One region of the Kaistia nematophila genome, then DNA from elsewhere that is predicted to be linked to it. Evidence: predicted binding sites of a transcription regulator. Region 1 holds the regulator's gene; the other holds the start of a gene.
What was found. Region 1 encodes PhoB, which activates phosphate uptake and scavenging genes when phosphate is short. Its sites were predicted from a motif close to TGTCATNNANCTGTCAT; they were not measured.
Positions count from the first base shown of each region.

Region 2: olsB (l-ornithine N(alpha)-acyltransferase) is a predicted target of PhoB. The motif match lies at 3,849-3,865, and genes of this name have one in related genera.

Region 1 is NZ_JAPKNK010000001.1:826,146-833,608, forward strand. It holds gene pstB (phosphate ABC transporter ATP-binding protein PstB) at 1-361, shown strand, start outside; gene phoU (phosphate signaling complex protein PhoU) at 387-1,103, shown strand; gene phoB (phosphate regulon transcriptional regulator PhoB) at 1,134-1,832, shown strand; gene OSH07_RS03750 (GcrA family cell cycle regulator) at 2,036-2,569, opposite strand; gene OSH07_RS03755 (aspartate aminotransferase family protein) at 2,980-4,212, shown strand; gene argF (ornithine carbamoyltransferase) at 4,232-5,155, shown strand; gene OSH07_RS03765 (Hsp33 family molecular chaperone) at 5,155-6,141, shown strand; gene apaG (Co2+/Mg2+ efflux protein ApaG) at 6,366-6,758, opposite strand; gene mscL (large conductance mechanosensitive channel protein MscL) at 6,978-7,397, shown strand.
Region 2 is NZ_JAPKNK010000001.1:80,067-87,529, forward strand. It holds gene coaA (type I pantothenate kinase) at 1-399, shown strand, start outside; gene OSH07_RS00390 (cation diffusion facilitator family transporter) at 520-1,419, shown strand; gene grpE (nucleotide exchange factor GrpE) at 1,541-2,146, shown strand; gene OSH07_RS00400 (trimeric intracellular cation channel family protein) at 2,160-2,798, shown strand; gene olsB (l-ornithine N(alpha)-acyltransferase) at 2,829-3,665, opposite strand; gene OSH07_RS00410 (YifB family Mg chelatase-like AAA ATPase) at 3,999-5,531, opposite strand; gene gshB (glutathione synthase) at 5,647-6,588, opposite strand; gene OSH07_RS00420 (YraN family protein) at 6,653-7,057, opposite strand; gene rsmI (16S rRNA (cytidine(1402)-2'-O)-methyltransferase) at 7,008-7,463, opposite strand, start outside.

The sequences.
Region 1 (7,463 bases):
CCTCTGGAACGAGGTCAAGGACAAGCTGCACTCCAGCGGCCTCAGCCTCTCCGGCGGCCAGCAGCAGCGCCTCTGCATCGCCCGCACCATCGCGGTACGGCCGGAAGTCGTGCTGTTCGACGAGCCGTGCTCGGCGCTCGATCCGATCTCGACCGCCAAGATCGAGGAACTGATCGACGAGCTGACGACCGACTACACGATCGCCATCGTCACCCACAACATGCAGCAGGCGGCGCGCGTCTCCGACTACACGGCCTTCATGTATCTCGGCGAGCTGATCGAATTCGACGAGACCACGAAGATCTTCACCTCGCCGTCCGACAAGCGCACCCAGGACTATATCACCGGTCGCTTCGGCTAAGCCGGGCCACGGGTAGGAGCACGACATGTCCGAACACATCGTTTCCAAGTACGACGAAGAGCTGAACGACGTTGCCCGCCGGATCGCCGAGATGGGCGGCATGGCGGAGCGTCTCGTCGACGTCGCCGTCGGCTCGCTGATGCGGCTCGACACTGATACGGCGCGCGCCGTCATCGCCGACGACAAGAAGCTCGACGTGCTGCAGCGCGAATGTGAAGAGCGCGCGATCATGATTATTGCGCGTCGTCAGCCGATGGCGATGGACCTGCGCGAAGTCATCGCCGCCCAGCGCATCGCCAGCGACCTCGAGCGCATCGGCGACCTCGCCAAGAACATCGCCAAGCGCGTCATCGCGCTCGACGGCCAGTTCCAGTCGAAGCGCTTCAACACCGGTGTCGAGCACATGGCGCAGCTGTCGCTCGCCCAGCTCAAGGACGTGCTCGACTCCTACGCCACGCGTGACGTCGAGCAGGCCTACCAGGTCTGGAAGCGCGACGAAGAGATCGACGCGATGTACACGTCGCTCTTCCGCGAACTGCTGACCTACATGATGGAAGATCCGCGCAACATCACCTTCTGCACGCATCTCCTGTTCTGCGCCAAGAACATCGAGCGCATCGGCGACCACGCCACCAACATCGCCGAAACGGTGCACTATGTCGTCACCGGCCAGGTTCTGGCCGAGGATCGTCCGAAGCAGGACGATTCCAGCACGACCGCCGTTGCCTATGAGCAGAACTGACCAAACGCCTGAATGCTAGGATCTTCGTGAATGACGCCGCGCGTTATGATCGTCGAGGATGAGGAGGCGCTGAGCCTCCTCCTCCGCTACAACCTCGAAGCCGAGGGTTATGCCGTCGAAGTGGTGCCGCGTGGCGACGATGCCGAGATGCGCCTGCTCGAGACCGTGCCCGACCTGCTGCTGCTCGACTGGATGCTGCCCGGGATCTCGGGCATCGAACTCTGCCGCCGCCTCCGTGCCCGCGATGCCACCCGCACGTTGCCGGTGATCATGCTCACCGCCCGCGGCGAGGAGCAGGAGCGCATCCGCGGCCTCGCCACCGGCGCCGACGACTATGTCGTCAAGCCGTTCTCCGTGCCGGAGCTTATGGCGCGCGTCCGCGCCATCCTTCGCCGTTCGCGCCCGGAGGTGATCGCCTCGCTGCTGCGCGCCGGCGACATCGAGCTCGACCGCGAGACGCATCGCGTCCGCCGTTCGGGTCGCGAGCTGCATCTCGGCCCGACCGAGTTCCGCCTGCTCGAATATCTGATGAAGAGCCCCGGCCGCGTATTTTCCCGCGAGCAGCTGCTCGACGGCGTTTGGGGCCGTGACGTCTATGTCGACGAGCGCACCGTCGACGTCCATATCGGCCGCCTGCGCAAGGCGGTGAACCGCGGCCGCGTCAAGGATCCGATCCGCACCGTGCGGGGCTCCGGCTATTCCTTCGACGACCAGTTCGCCGCCGCCTGAATCCCTTTCATCGCCGCCTTTCCCCCGGGAGGCGGCCTGAAGACAAGCAAAGCCGCGTTCGGGTATCTCCCGGCGCGGCTTTTTGCTGCCCGGATGGGAGTGCTACAAAAAGAAACGGCCGTGCGCCTCGGGGGGAGGGCGGCACGGCCGGAATGGCATTTCGGGACGAAGGCGCGGACGCCGTCGTCGTCAGGCTGGCGCGATCAGGCGCCGACGGCCTTCTTCTGGCGGCGGTCATGCACCGGCTGGTAGGCTACCCGCGAATGATATTCGCAATAGGGAATGCCCGAATTCGAGCGCTGGCCGCAGAAGTGGAAATCCTCGGTGCTCGGGTCGCCGATCGGCCACTTGCAGGTCTGCTCGGTGAGCGTGAGGATCGTGGCGTGCAGGCTGATCGGAACGACGACGTCGTCCGAGCTGACAGGCCGTGGCACGCGCCGCGGCTCGGGCGCCATCTGGCCGAGAGGCTTCAGGGCCGTGTTGCCGGCCACCATCGGCCTGACGGGATTGGGACGCCCTGTCGTTGCAGAGCGGCTACTGGTCGTCGACGCGGGCTTGCGCGGGCGGGCGACCGGCGCTGCGGCCGGCTTGGCACGACCCGAGAGGCTCAGCCGATGTACCTTGCCGATGACTGCGTTACGCGTTACGCCGCCGAGTTCCGAAGCGATCTGGCTTGCGCTCAGGCCGTCGGTCCAGAGCTTCTTCAGCAACTCAACCCGTTCGTCCGTCCAAGTCATTAGCGTGTCCTTGTCGGTCGGAGCGATACCCGGAATCCTGTCACGGTCGTTCAGCCGGGATGCCGGACGACTGCGGACGCCATACAAGGGTCAGGGGGAGGTACCTGCTCGATATTTCGTGTCTTAACGAAAAGTAAAATACTATATGGCGTGACTCGGTGACAAGAGTCCGGGGGATTCGTCAAAGAGGATCCGGCCGTTTTCCCCAACTTGCAGCGCATTCCCGATCCGTGAGTCCGGTCAAACGCTTAGCCGTCGTGACGTGGCTGCGGGCGGTGATTTGATTGACACAAATCGTCACGACCGTGATATAAGGGCAACGCAAAAAGGTGCTGCTCGGCGCGTCGGCCTCGGGCAGCACCTTTGATTTTTAGGCATCCGTTTCCGTGGTTTCATCCGAAGGAGGGGATATGAGCGCCCCCGATACCAGCGTTAAAAAGACCTCGACCAGCCTCTTCGACACCTTTTCGCGTGCGCCGCTCGAATTCGAGCGAGGCGAGGGGGCCTGGGTCTTTACGCGAGAGGGCGACGCTTATCTCGATTTCTCCGCCGGCATCGCGGTGAACACGCTCGGCCATGCCAATCCGGTTCTCGTGCAGGCGCTGACCGAGCAGGCCGGCAAGCTCTGGCACACCTCGAACCTGTTCCGCATTCCGGGTCAGGAGCGACTGGCCGACACGCTGGTCGCGAACTCCTTCGCCGACCGTGTCTTCTTCGCCAATTCGGGCGCGGAGGCGAACGAGGCCGCGATCAAGACGGCGCGGCGCTATCATTATGTGAATGGCCAGCCGGAACGCTATCGCATCCTCACCATCGAGGGCGCCTTCCACGGCCGCACGCTGGCGACGCTCGCTGCCGGCGGCCAGCAGAAATATCTCGACGGTTTCGGCCCCAAGGCCGACGGTTTTGACCAGGTTCCGTTCGGCGACATGGCGGCGATCAAGGCCGCGGTGACGCCGCAGACGGCCGCCATCATGCTCGAGCCGATCCAGGGCGAGGGCGGCGTGCGCGCCTTCCCGAACGCGTTCCTGCGCGAGATCCGGGCGCTCTGCGACGCCGAGGGCATGCTGCTGATCCTGGACGAGGTCCAGACCGGCATCGGCCGCACCGGCAAGCTGTTCGCCTATGAGTGGACCGGCATCACGCCGGATATCCTCACCTCGGCCAAGGGCCTTGGCGGCGGTTTCCCGCTCGGCGCGTGCCTGGCCACCAATGAAGCTGCCAAGGGCATGACCCCCGGCACGCACGGCACCACCTTCGGCGGCAATCCGCTGGCGATGGCGGTCGGCAACGCCGTGCTCGACGTCGTGCTTGCCGACGGCTTCCTGGAGCATGTGCGCGAGACCGCGCGCTACCTGACCCAGCGCCTCGGCGGCCTGATGGACAGCCATCCCGGCGTCATCGACGACATCCGCGGCGAGGGCCTGCTGGTCGGCCTGCATGCGCTGAAGCCGATCCCGGAAGTGGTCGCGGCGCTCCGCGAGCAGAAGATGCTCGCCGCCGGCGCCGGCGACAACGTCTTGCGCCTGCTGCCGCCGCTCAACATCGGCAAGGCAGAAGTCGACGCGGCGATCGAGAAGCTCGATGCCGCCTTTTCCGCAATCGAAGCCGAAGCCGCGACGTCGGCACGGCAATCCGCCTGAGCGGACAAGGCAGGACATCATGGTTCGGCATTTTCTAGACCTGACGGAATTCGATTCCGCCACGCTGCGGCAGATCATGGACGGCGCCAAGCGCCTCAAGGCGGTGCGCGACGGCGCCCGCGACGGCGTCGGCCCGCTCGCCGGCAAGGTGCTGGCGCTCGTCTTCGAGCAGCCCTCGACGCGCACCCGCGTCTCCTTCGACGTCGGAATGCGCGAGCTCGGCGGCCAGACGCTGATGCTGACCGGCGCCGAGATGCAGCTCGGACGCGGCGAGACCATCGCCGACACGGCGCGTGTCATGTCGCGCTATGTCGACGGCATCATGATCCGTATCCTCGACCACGAGCAGCTGACCGAGCTGGCGGCGAACGCCACTGTGCCCGTCATCAACGGCCTGACGCGCCGCTCGCATCCCTGCCAGATCATGGCCGACATCCTCACCTATGAGGAGCATCGCGGCTCGATCGCCGGCAAGACGGTGTCGTGGCTCGGCGACAGCAACAATGTCATGGCCTCCTGGGTCCACGCCGCCGCGCGCTTCGACTTCCGCCTGAAGATCGCGACGCCGCCGGAGCTTGCGCCCTCGCACAAGCTGCTCGACTGGGCGCGCAACAATGGCGGCGAGGTGATCGCCGGCGAGGATGCCCACGACGCGGCCGCCGATTCCGACTGCATCGTCACCGACACCTGGGTGTCGATGGGCGACAACGAGGCGGAGCGCCGGCACAATCTGCTGAAGCCCTACCAGGTCAACGCCCGGCTGATGGCGCGCGCCAAGAAGGACGCGCTGTTCATGCATTGCCTGCCCGCCCATCGCGGCGAGGAGGTCACGGCCGAGGTGATGGACGGGCCGCAGTCCGTCGTCTTCGACGAGGCCGAAAACCGGCTGCACGCGCAGAAGGGCATTCTTGCCTGGTGCCTGGGCGGCCCGGAGGCGCTTTGATGGTGGAGATCGCAACTCTCGGTCCGGCCTCGATCGACCCGGCCGGCGACGACGCCGTCCTGCCGTTTTCGGTCGAGGGCCTCGACGTGCGCGGCCGCGCCATCCAGATGGGGCCGGCTCTGTCAGCCCTGCTGGCGCGGCACGATTATCCGCTGCCGGTCTCGAAACTGCTCGGCGAGGCGGTCGTCCTCGCCGTGCTGCTTGGCTCGTCCCTGAAATTCGACGGCCAGTTCCTGCTGCAGACGCAGACGGATGGCCCCGTCGACATGCTGGTCGTCGACTACCGCACCTCCGGCAACATTCGCGCCTATGCCCGCTTCAAGGCGGAGCGTGTGGCGGAGATCGAGGCCGAGGGGCTGTCGAAGCCGGAACTGCTGCTTGGCAAGGGCATCCTGGCGATGACCATCGACCAGGGCGAGTTCACCAGCCGCTACCAGGGTATCGTCCAGCTCGACGGCGCCAGCCTGGAAGAGGTGGCGCATACCTATTTCCAGCAGTCCGAGCAGATCCCGACGATCGTCCGCCTGGCGGTGGCCGAGATGATGACCCGCGAGGATGGCGGCGCCTCGCATAGCTGGCGCGGTGGCGGCATGCTGATGCAGTACCTGCCAGAGGCCTCGATCGGCGTGCATCGCGACCTCTCCGGCGGCGACGCGCCGGAAGGGCTGGAGCATCACGCCGAGGAAGAGGACGCCTGGGCCGAGGCGAGCTCGCTCGTCTCGACGGTCGAGGATCACGAGCTGATCGATCCCGACGTGCCGGCCGAACGGCTGCTCTACCGCCTGTTCCACGAGCGCGGCGTGCGGGTGTTCGACCCCGTCCCCGTGCGCGAACAGTGCTCCTGCTCGCGCGAGCGCATCCAGGGCGTGCTGTCGAGCTTCTCGGCGGAAGAGATCACCGAGAGCATCGAGAACGGCGAGATCGCCGTCTCCTGCGAGTTCTGCGGCCAGAAATACGCCTTCGACCCGCAGGAATTTCTGGGCTGATTTCAGTGCGGGCTGAGGGGAGACCCTCGCCCCAGCCCTCTCCCGCCTGTGGGAGAGGGGTATGGCTGCGCATTCCTTCACCTCTCCCGGTGGGAGAGGTCGGAGCGAAGCTCCGGGTGAGGGGATGCGGCCTTACCGGATAGTTCCCTACGCCCTCACCCGCCGGCCTGCGGCTGTCGACCTCTCCCCACGGGAGAGGTGAGGGGCGGTACGCCCGCGAACGCCTAGTGCAGGACGCGGGGGGCGTTGGGGACGTCGAGGGAGAAGGCCGGGATCTCGACGGAGAACATTTCGCCGCTCTCGGTCTGCATCTGGTAGGTGCCGGCCATGATGCCGGACGGCGTCGAGAGCGGGCAGCCGCTGGTATATTCGAAACTCTCGCCGGGCTTCAGCGACGGCTCCTTGCCGACGACGCCGACGCCGCGCACTTCCTCGGTGCGGCCCTTGCCGTCGGTGATGCGCCAGAAGCGCGAGCGCAGCTGGACGTTTTCAAGCCCGAGATTGACGATCTCGATGGTATAGGCCCAGACGTAACGGTCTTCGCCCGGCGAGGAATCGTCCTCGACGAAGCTTGGCTGCACGGTCACCTGGATCGATCGCGTGACGGTTCGATACATCGGCGTTCTTCTCGAAATGGATCGGAGCACATAGCGCCTGGCAAGGTGGGGCGTCAATCGCGCGCGACGCCGCATGGCGTGCGCAACCCGCTCGCTATGTCGTTGTGGCAACACGCACGACATTTGCAGCCGACACGTTTCGCCAGTGAATCGGCTACGCTATAGTTGCGCGGGTTGTAGATCAGGGTTCGCGACGAGCCGGGCGAAAGGGAACATTCAATGCTGAAGGAATTCAAGGAGTTTGCCCTCAAGGGCAACGTGGTCGACCTGGCCATCGGTATCATCATCGGCGCCGCCTTCAGCGGGCTGGTCAATTCGATCGTCAATGACATCATCATGCCGATCATCGGTGTGATCACCGGCGGCATCGACTACACCAACAAGTTCATCCAGCTCGCCGGCGAGCCGCAGACCACCCTCGACGCCGCGCGCAAGGCCGGCGCCACCGTCGCCTATGGCAACTTCCTCACCCTGCTGATCAACTTCCTGATCGTCGCCTGGATCCTGTTCCTGATCGTCAAGGGCATGAACCGCATGAAGCGCGAGAAGGCCGCCGCCCCGGCGCCGGTCGCGACGCCGGAAGACGTTGCCCTGCTGCGCGAGATCCGCGACCTGCTGGCGAAGCAGAAGGTCGGCTGATCCTCCAGCCTCGCTGGACGGGAATGCGACGGACGGCGGCCCTTGGCCGCCGTTTTGTCGTTGTTG
Region 2 (7,463 bases), 750 kb from region 1:
GAGCGGATCACCATCGACCGGCCGGACATCCTGATCGTCGAAGGCATCAACGTGCTGCAGGCGCCGCGCCTGCCGCGCGACGGCACGGCGGTGCCCTTCGTGTCCGACTTCTTCGATTTCTCGATCTATATCGACGCCGAGGAGGCCGACATCCGGCGCTGGTATGTCGAGCGCTTCCAGCGCCTGCGCGAAACCGCTTTCCAGGACCCGAACTCCTACTTCCACCGCTATGCGATGGTGTCGGACGCCGAGGCGCTGGCGATCGCCGACCGGCTCTGGTCGCGCATCAACCGGGTCAATCTCTACGAGAACATCCTGCCGACCCGCCCGCGCGCCGATCTTATCCTCAGCAAAGGGGAAAGCCACCTGATCGAGCGGGTCGCGCTGCGTCGTCTTTGAGGCTTTTGCTGGGTTTCCGGCAGCTCTGATTGCCACTCGTTCGCAGTTGCGAAGATAGCCGTTGAAGCCTCCTGCCGGCGGTGTTAATGCGCCGAAACCGCCGACACACCGAGGACGATCATGCCGAAATGGAACGACAGGATAACGCTTGTCGCGCTCTCCTCGATCGTCATCGCGCTGGTCGTGATGGCGCTGAAATATGCCGCCTACTGGAAGACCGGCAGCGTCGCGCTCTATTCGGACGCGCTGGAGAGCATCGTCAATCTCGCCACCGCGGTGGCGGCGTTCTGGGCGATTCGGCTGAGCCACAAGCCGGCCGACAGCGACCACCAGTTCGGCCACCACAAGGCGGAGTATTTCTCCGCCGTGCTGGAAGGCGTGCTGATCGTCGTGGCGGCGCTGCTCATCCTGCGCGAAGCCTGGATCTCCTATGAGGAGAAGCGGGCGCTCGAAAACGCCGGTATCGGCCTGACGATCAATCTGGTCGCCACGGCGATCAACGGCGCCTGGGCGATGTATCTGTTCCGCTTCGGCCGCCGCCGCCGCTCGCCCGCCTTCATCGCCGAGGCCTGGCACCTGACCAGCGACGTCATCAGCTCGGTCGGCGTCTTCATCGGCCTCGTGCTGGTGGCGCTCACCGGCTGGGTGGTGCTCGATCCGCTGCTCGCCGTCATCGTCGCCGTCAACATCCTGTGGTCGGGTTGGCGCGTCATTCGCGATTCCGTCGGCGGGCTGATGGATCATGCCGTCTCGGGCGAGGTGGAAAGCGAGATCCGCTCGATCATTTCGACCGAGGCGACGGGCGCGATCGAGGTGCACGACCTCCGCACCCGCAATGCCGGCCGCGCCATCTTCATCGAGTTCCATCTCGTCGTGCCGGGATCGATGACGGTCGCCGCCGGCCATGTCATCTGCGATCGCATCGAGGCGGCACTGAACAAGGCGATCGAGGGCTCGGAAGTCCTGATCCACATCGAGCCCGAGGCCGAGGCGCTGCATCACGGCGTGATCGTTCTCTAGCGTCCTTCCGTCCGTTTCCGCCCCATATCGCGGCGCGGCGGAGGGGCGCAGAGCTTGATTTTCTGCCCCAAACTCATGATATCGGGCCTAACCTTTGGTTCTGATCAAAAGAGAGTTCGCCATGTCTGACGATACCCAGCCCGTCTCCTCCACCGATGCAGCCGCCGACGCGGCCGCGACGGCTGCGGATGGCGACGCCGCGGCGGCTCGCATCGCGACGCTCGAGGCTGAAGCGACCGAGTTGAAGGATCGCGTCCTGCGCACCATCGCCGAGATGGAAAACCTGCGCCGCCGCACCGAGCGCGAGGTCGCGGATGCGCGCCAGTACGCCATCGCCGCCTTTGCTCGCGACATGCTGACCGCCGGCGACAACCTCGCCCGCGCCATCGAGGCGGTTCCGGATGAGGCGCGCGGCGGCAACGAGGCGCTGACCGCGCTGATCGACGGCGTCGAGATGACCGAGCGCGATCTCGTCAATTCGCTGGAGCGCCACGGCGTCCGCAAGCTCGAGCCGCTCGGCCAGAAGTTCGATCCGCATCTGCACCAGGCCGTCTTCGAGGTGCCGACCACCGAGCAGCCGGCCGGCACCGTCATGCAGGTTGTCCAGTCCGGCTACGTGATTGGCGACCGCGTCCTGCGCCCGGCCATGGTCGGCGTTGCCAAGGGCGCGCCGAAGCCGAGGGAAGCGAAGACCGAAGCCGGCGATTCCTCGCCCAACTCCGTCTGAGGCGGACGAGGCTGTGGATGCTCCCGTGCTCTACAGCCTCGATCTCATCGGGGTCTTCGTCTTTGCCCTGACCGGGGCGCTCGCGGCGTCTCGCAAGCAGCTCGACATCGTCGGCTTCGCCTTTCTGGCGTCGATCACCGGCGTCGGCGGCGGTACGCTGCGGGACGTCATCCTCGGCGCGACGCCGGTGTTCTGGATCACCCAGCCCGCCCCGGTCGTGCTCTGCGTCGCGACCGCCGTTTTCGTCTACTTTGTCGCGCCCTTCGTCGAATATCGCTACCGCCTGCTGCTCTGGGCCGACGCGATCGGCATTTCCGGCTATTGCGTCATGGGCGCGGCGCGGGCGCTCGACGCGGGCGCCAGCCCCTTCGGCGCGGTGGTGATGGGCGTCGTCACCGCGACCTTCGGCGGCATCATCCGCGATATCGTCGCCGGCGAGCCGTCGGTGATCCTGCGCCGGGAAATCTATGTGACAGCGACGGTGGTGGGCGCGACCCTGTTCGTGCTCGCCATCCTGCTCGGCGTGCCGTTCTGGACCGCTTCCGTGCTGGGTGCGCTTTCGGCCTTCGCGGTGCGGGCAGGCGCACTGACCTTCGGCTGGACGCTGCCGACCTACCGGTCGCGTCCCGGCCGCGCCTTTCCTCCCCGCTAGGCCCGCATCCGGAGCCGCGGTTGCCGGCCTTCAGGCAGCGTAGCGGGTGGCGTCGACGCCGTAGTGGTTCACATAGCGCTCGCTGATCGCCGATACCGGCAGCACGATCAGCACGTCCGTCGTGCCGAACTGGCGGTCGACCACGGCGCCGTCGCCGATATAGGCGCCGAGGCGCAGATAGCCCTTGATCAGCGGCGGCAGCGTCTTCAGCGCCGCCTTCATGTCGATCGCGTCTTCTGCCATCCGGTCCATCGGCACGCGGCGGTGCGGCAGCGCGCTCACCGTCCATTCGGCCGGGGCGCGGGCGCTGTGGTGCAGGAAGGAGAGGGGGAGCGACAGCGCATCGGGATTGGTGCCTTCGAGCGAGGCACAGCCGACCATCACGTCGATGCCGTGGCTGCGGACATAGCTCCAGATGCCGTGCCAGAGCAGTTCGACCGTGCGCTTGGTGCGGTAGGGCTTCAGCACGCAGGAGCGGCCGAGCTCCAGGAAATTCAGCCCGCTATGCCGCTCCAGCAGCGACCCGATGTCGAATTCGTTCGCCGTGTAGAAGCCGGTGTGGCGGTTCGCCACTTCCTGGCGCAGCAGGCGGTAGGTGCCGACGATCGCCGCCTCGCCTGAAGCGAGGCGGGTGTCGTGGTCGATGACGAGCAGGTGGTCGCAGATCTTGTCGAAACCGTCGCGATCGCGGCGCGACAGCTGCGCCTGCACGTCGGGGATCGCCGACATCTCCTCGTAAAAGACCTTGTAGCGCAGCTTCTGCGCCTTCTTTACCTCGCGCGGCGTGGCGGCAAGGCGCACTTCCAGCGCTCCGATTCGACCGAGCGTTTCAGGCAGGATGGCAGCAGGGCGAAGGGCTTTCGGCATCGGGAGTCTTATACCGCCAATTGCCCGCTTCGATAGAGCCGGCAAAGCAATGATCGCTTCCGATACGCGCAGAACCTGCTGGGTCGCCGCATTGCCGCGCTTGACCATCTGACCTTCTCCTGCTGGTCCCCAACGCTTTCCCGCCGGGATTTCTGACCCCGTTGCGGAGAAGAACACAGTTCTCCGACAGTTCGGTGACGAAGCGCTTTCTCGGTCTCGGCCGTCCGCGGTTCCGTCGTTTGGCCCGGTCGCTGACGGCGATGGCGCGTCCAGCCGGCAAGCGGTCGAAATATCGGGCCGATCCAGAGTCGCCGGCCGGGCCTCCGGCCGTGCTCAGGCGGCGGCCAGCAGCCGGTCGCCGGCGATGCGGTAGCGGAGCGCCTCGGCGAGATGCGGCCGGCCGACCGTCTCGGCGCCGTCGAGGTCGGCGATGGTGCGGGCGACCTTCAGCACGCGATGATAGCCCCGCGCCGAAAGGCGCAGCGCCTCGGCGGCCTCGGCAAGCAGCTTCGCCCCGGCCTTGTCCGGCGTCGCGATCGTCTCGACCAGGGCGCTGCCGCATTGCGCGTTGGTGCGGATGTCGTCGATGCCGAGCGCCTCGAACCGCTCGGCCTGCAGCGCGCGCGCCGCCGCCACACGTTCGGCGACGACGGCGCTGCTTTCCGAAGGTGTCGCGCCGATCAGGTCGCTCGCGGTCACCGCCGGCACGTCGATCCGCATGTCGATGCGGTCGAGGAAGGGGCCGGACAGCCGCGCCTGATAGTCGGCCGCGCAGCGCGGGCCGCGCTTGCAGCTCATGCCCGGCTCGCCTGCCATGCCGCATCGGCACGGGTTCATGGCGGCGACCAGCTGGAAGCGGGAGGGATAGCGGACGCGATGGTTGGCGCGGGCGATCATCACCTCGCCGGCCTCCAGCGGCTGGCGCAGCGAATCGAGCACCTGCGGCGTGAATTCGGGCAGTTCGTCGAGGAAGAGCACGCCGTGATGGGCGAGCGAGGCTTCGCCCGGCCGGGCGCGCAGGCCGCCGCCGACCATCGCCGCCATCGAGGCCGAATGGTGCGGCGCGCGGAACGGACGCCGGTCGGTCAGCTTGCCGCCGGCAAGTTCGCCGCCGATGGATGCGATCATCGCCACCTCAAGCAGTTCCTTCGGCGACAGCGGCGGCAGCAGCGAGGGCAGGCGGCTCGCCAGCATCGATTTGCCGGCCCCGGGCGGCCCGGCCATCAGGAGGTTGTGGCCGCCGGCGGCGGCGATCTCCAGCGCGCGGCGGGCGCTCTCCTGGCCGCGGACGTCGGCGAGGTCGGCGAGCGCCGCGCCGTCGCGCTTCAGCGCCGGCTCGGGCCGCGAAAGCACCTGCGTGCCCTTGAAGTGGTTGGCGATGGCGATCAGGCTGCGCGGGGCCAGGATCTCCATGCCGCCGCCGGCCCATGCCGCTTCCGGGCCGCAGGCGGAAGGGCAGATCAGCCCGCGGCCGATGGCGTTGGCGCCGATCGCCGCCGGCAGCACGCCGGCGACGGAGGCGATGGTGCCGTCGAGCGCCAGTTCGCCGAGCGCGACGAAATCGGCCAGCTGGTCGCCCGGCAGCACGCCGAGCGCCGCCATCAGGCCGAGCGCGATCGGCAGATCGTAGTGGCTGCCTTCCTTCGGCAGGTCGGCCGGCGCCAGATTGACGATGATCCGCTTCGGCGGCAGAGCGAGGCCGGAGGCGTGCAGGGCGGCGCGCACCCGTTCACGGCTTTCTGCCACGGCCTTGTCCGGCAGGCCGACGATGACTATGCCGGGAAAGCCCGGCGCGATCTGGATCTGGACGTCGACCGGCACCGCCTCGATGCCCTGGAACGCCACCGTCGTGACATGCGCGACCATATCCGTCATCCCCGTTGCGGAATGACGCTACGTCAACTTTCGGGCGAATACAAGAACAGGTCGTGAACATCCGCGCCGGCCTCGCGGCGCGGATCCTGGTAGCAATCCGTTAACCCTAGCGCTTGCTCTCGACGGCGTCCCAGACCAGCGAGGCGATGTCGGCGCCGCCGAAGCGCTTCACCTCGCGGATGCCGGTCGGCGAGGTGACGTTGATCTCGGTCAGGTAGTCGCCGATGACGTCGATGCCGACGAAGACGAAGCCGCGCTTCTTCAGGTCGGGCCCGATCGCCTCGCAGATCTCGCGGTCGCGCCGGGTCAGCTCGATCGGCTCCGGCCGACCGCCGACATGCATGTTGGAGCGCGACTCGCCATCCGCCGGCACGCGGTTGATGGCGCCGACGGCGACGCCGTCGACCAGGATGATGCGCTTGTCGCCGGCCCGGACCGCCGGCAGGTAGCGCTGCACGACATAGGGCTCGCCGCGATAGGCGGCCGAGAAGATCTCCAAGAGCGAGGCGAGGTTCTGGTCGCCTTCCGACAGGCGAAAGACGCCGGCGCCGCCATTGCCGAACAGCGGCTTGATGATGATGTCGCCATGCTCCTGGCGGAAGCGGCGGATCTCGTCGGCGTCGCGCGAGATCAAGGTCGGCGGCATCAGCTTCGGATATTCGGTGACGAAGATCTTTTCCGGCGCGTTGCGCACCTCGGCCGGGTCGTTCACGACCAGCGTCTTCGGATGGATGCGCTCGAGCAGATGCGTCGTCGTGATGTAGCCCATGTCGAAGGGCGGATCCTGGCGCAGGAACACGACGTCCATGGTCGAGAGATCGGTCCGCTCCGCCTCGCCGAGCGAGAAATGGTCGCCGGGAACGTCGCGGACGGTGACCGCCTCGATCGCCGCCTCGACGCGGCCGTCGTTCAGCGACAGGCGGTCGGGCGTGTAGTGGTAGAGCTTGTGGCCGCGCCGCTGGCCTTCCAGCATCAGGGCGAAGGTGGAATCGCCGCGGATGTTGATCCTGGCGATGTGGTCCATCTGGACGGCGACGGAAAGCGACATATAGGCCCCCAATGCGGAATAGGCCTCTTATGTCGTGTGGCGGGGCCGAATGGCAATGCCGTCGTCAGCGATCCCGAGCAAAAGCGTCGACGATGTGGTGCGGCAGCCGGCGCGGCAGGATCGCGACGATGTCGAAGCGGAGCGCTAGCCCTGCCGTCTCGGGATGGCGGCCGATAAAGCTCTTCGCCGCCCGGATGAGGCGGTCGCGCGCCGCCGGCGTGATCGCCAGGATGGCGGCGTCGCGCGTCCGCCGCGCCTTGACCTCGACGAAGACGAGCATGTCGCCGCGCCGCATGACGAGGTCGATCTCGCCGAGCGGGCTGCGGAAGCGCCGCGCCACGATGCGGTAGCCCTTCAGATTGAGATAGAGGGCGGCGACCGTTTCGGCGAAACGGCCGCGTCGTTCCGAGGCGCGGCGGTCAGGCCTCGCCATCGTCGTCGTCGCCCGGGTCGTCGCCGTCTTCGTCATCCTCGGCCTCGGCGGCCTCCGCCTTCAGCTCCAGCGCGCGCTGGTAGAGGTCGCGCTTGGCCATGCCGGTCGCGGTGGCGGCAAGCGACGCCGCCTCCTTCAGCGGGTGGCTTTCCAGCAGCCGCGCCAGCAGCGTGTCGACCTCGTCGGCATCGGGCTCGGCATCGATCGGCGGGCCGATCAGGATGACGATCTCGCCCTTCGGCGACGGCTCGCTGCCGAAGGCCTCGGCGAGGGAAGCGAGCGTGCCGCGCCGGACGGTTTCAAAAGTCTTGGTCAGCTCGCGCGCCACCACGGCCGGGCGGTCGCCGCCGAGCGTCTCGGCCATGTCGGCGAGCGAATCCGCGGTTCGATGCGGCGACTCGTAGAAAATCAGTGTGCCGGGCACGTCGGCAAGCGCCGCGAG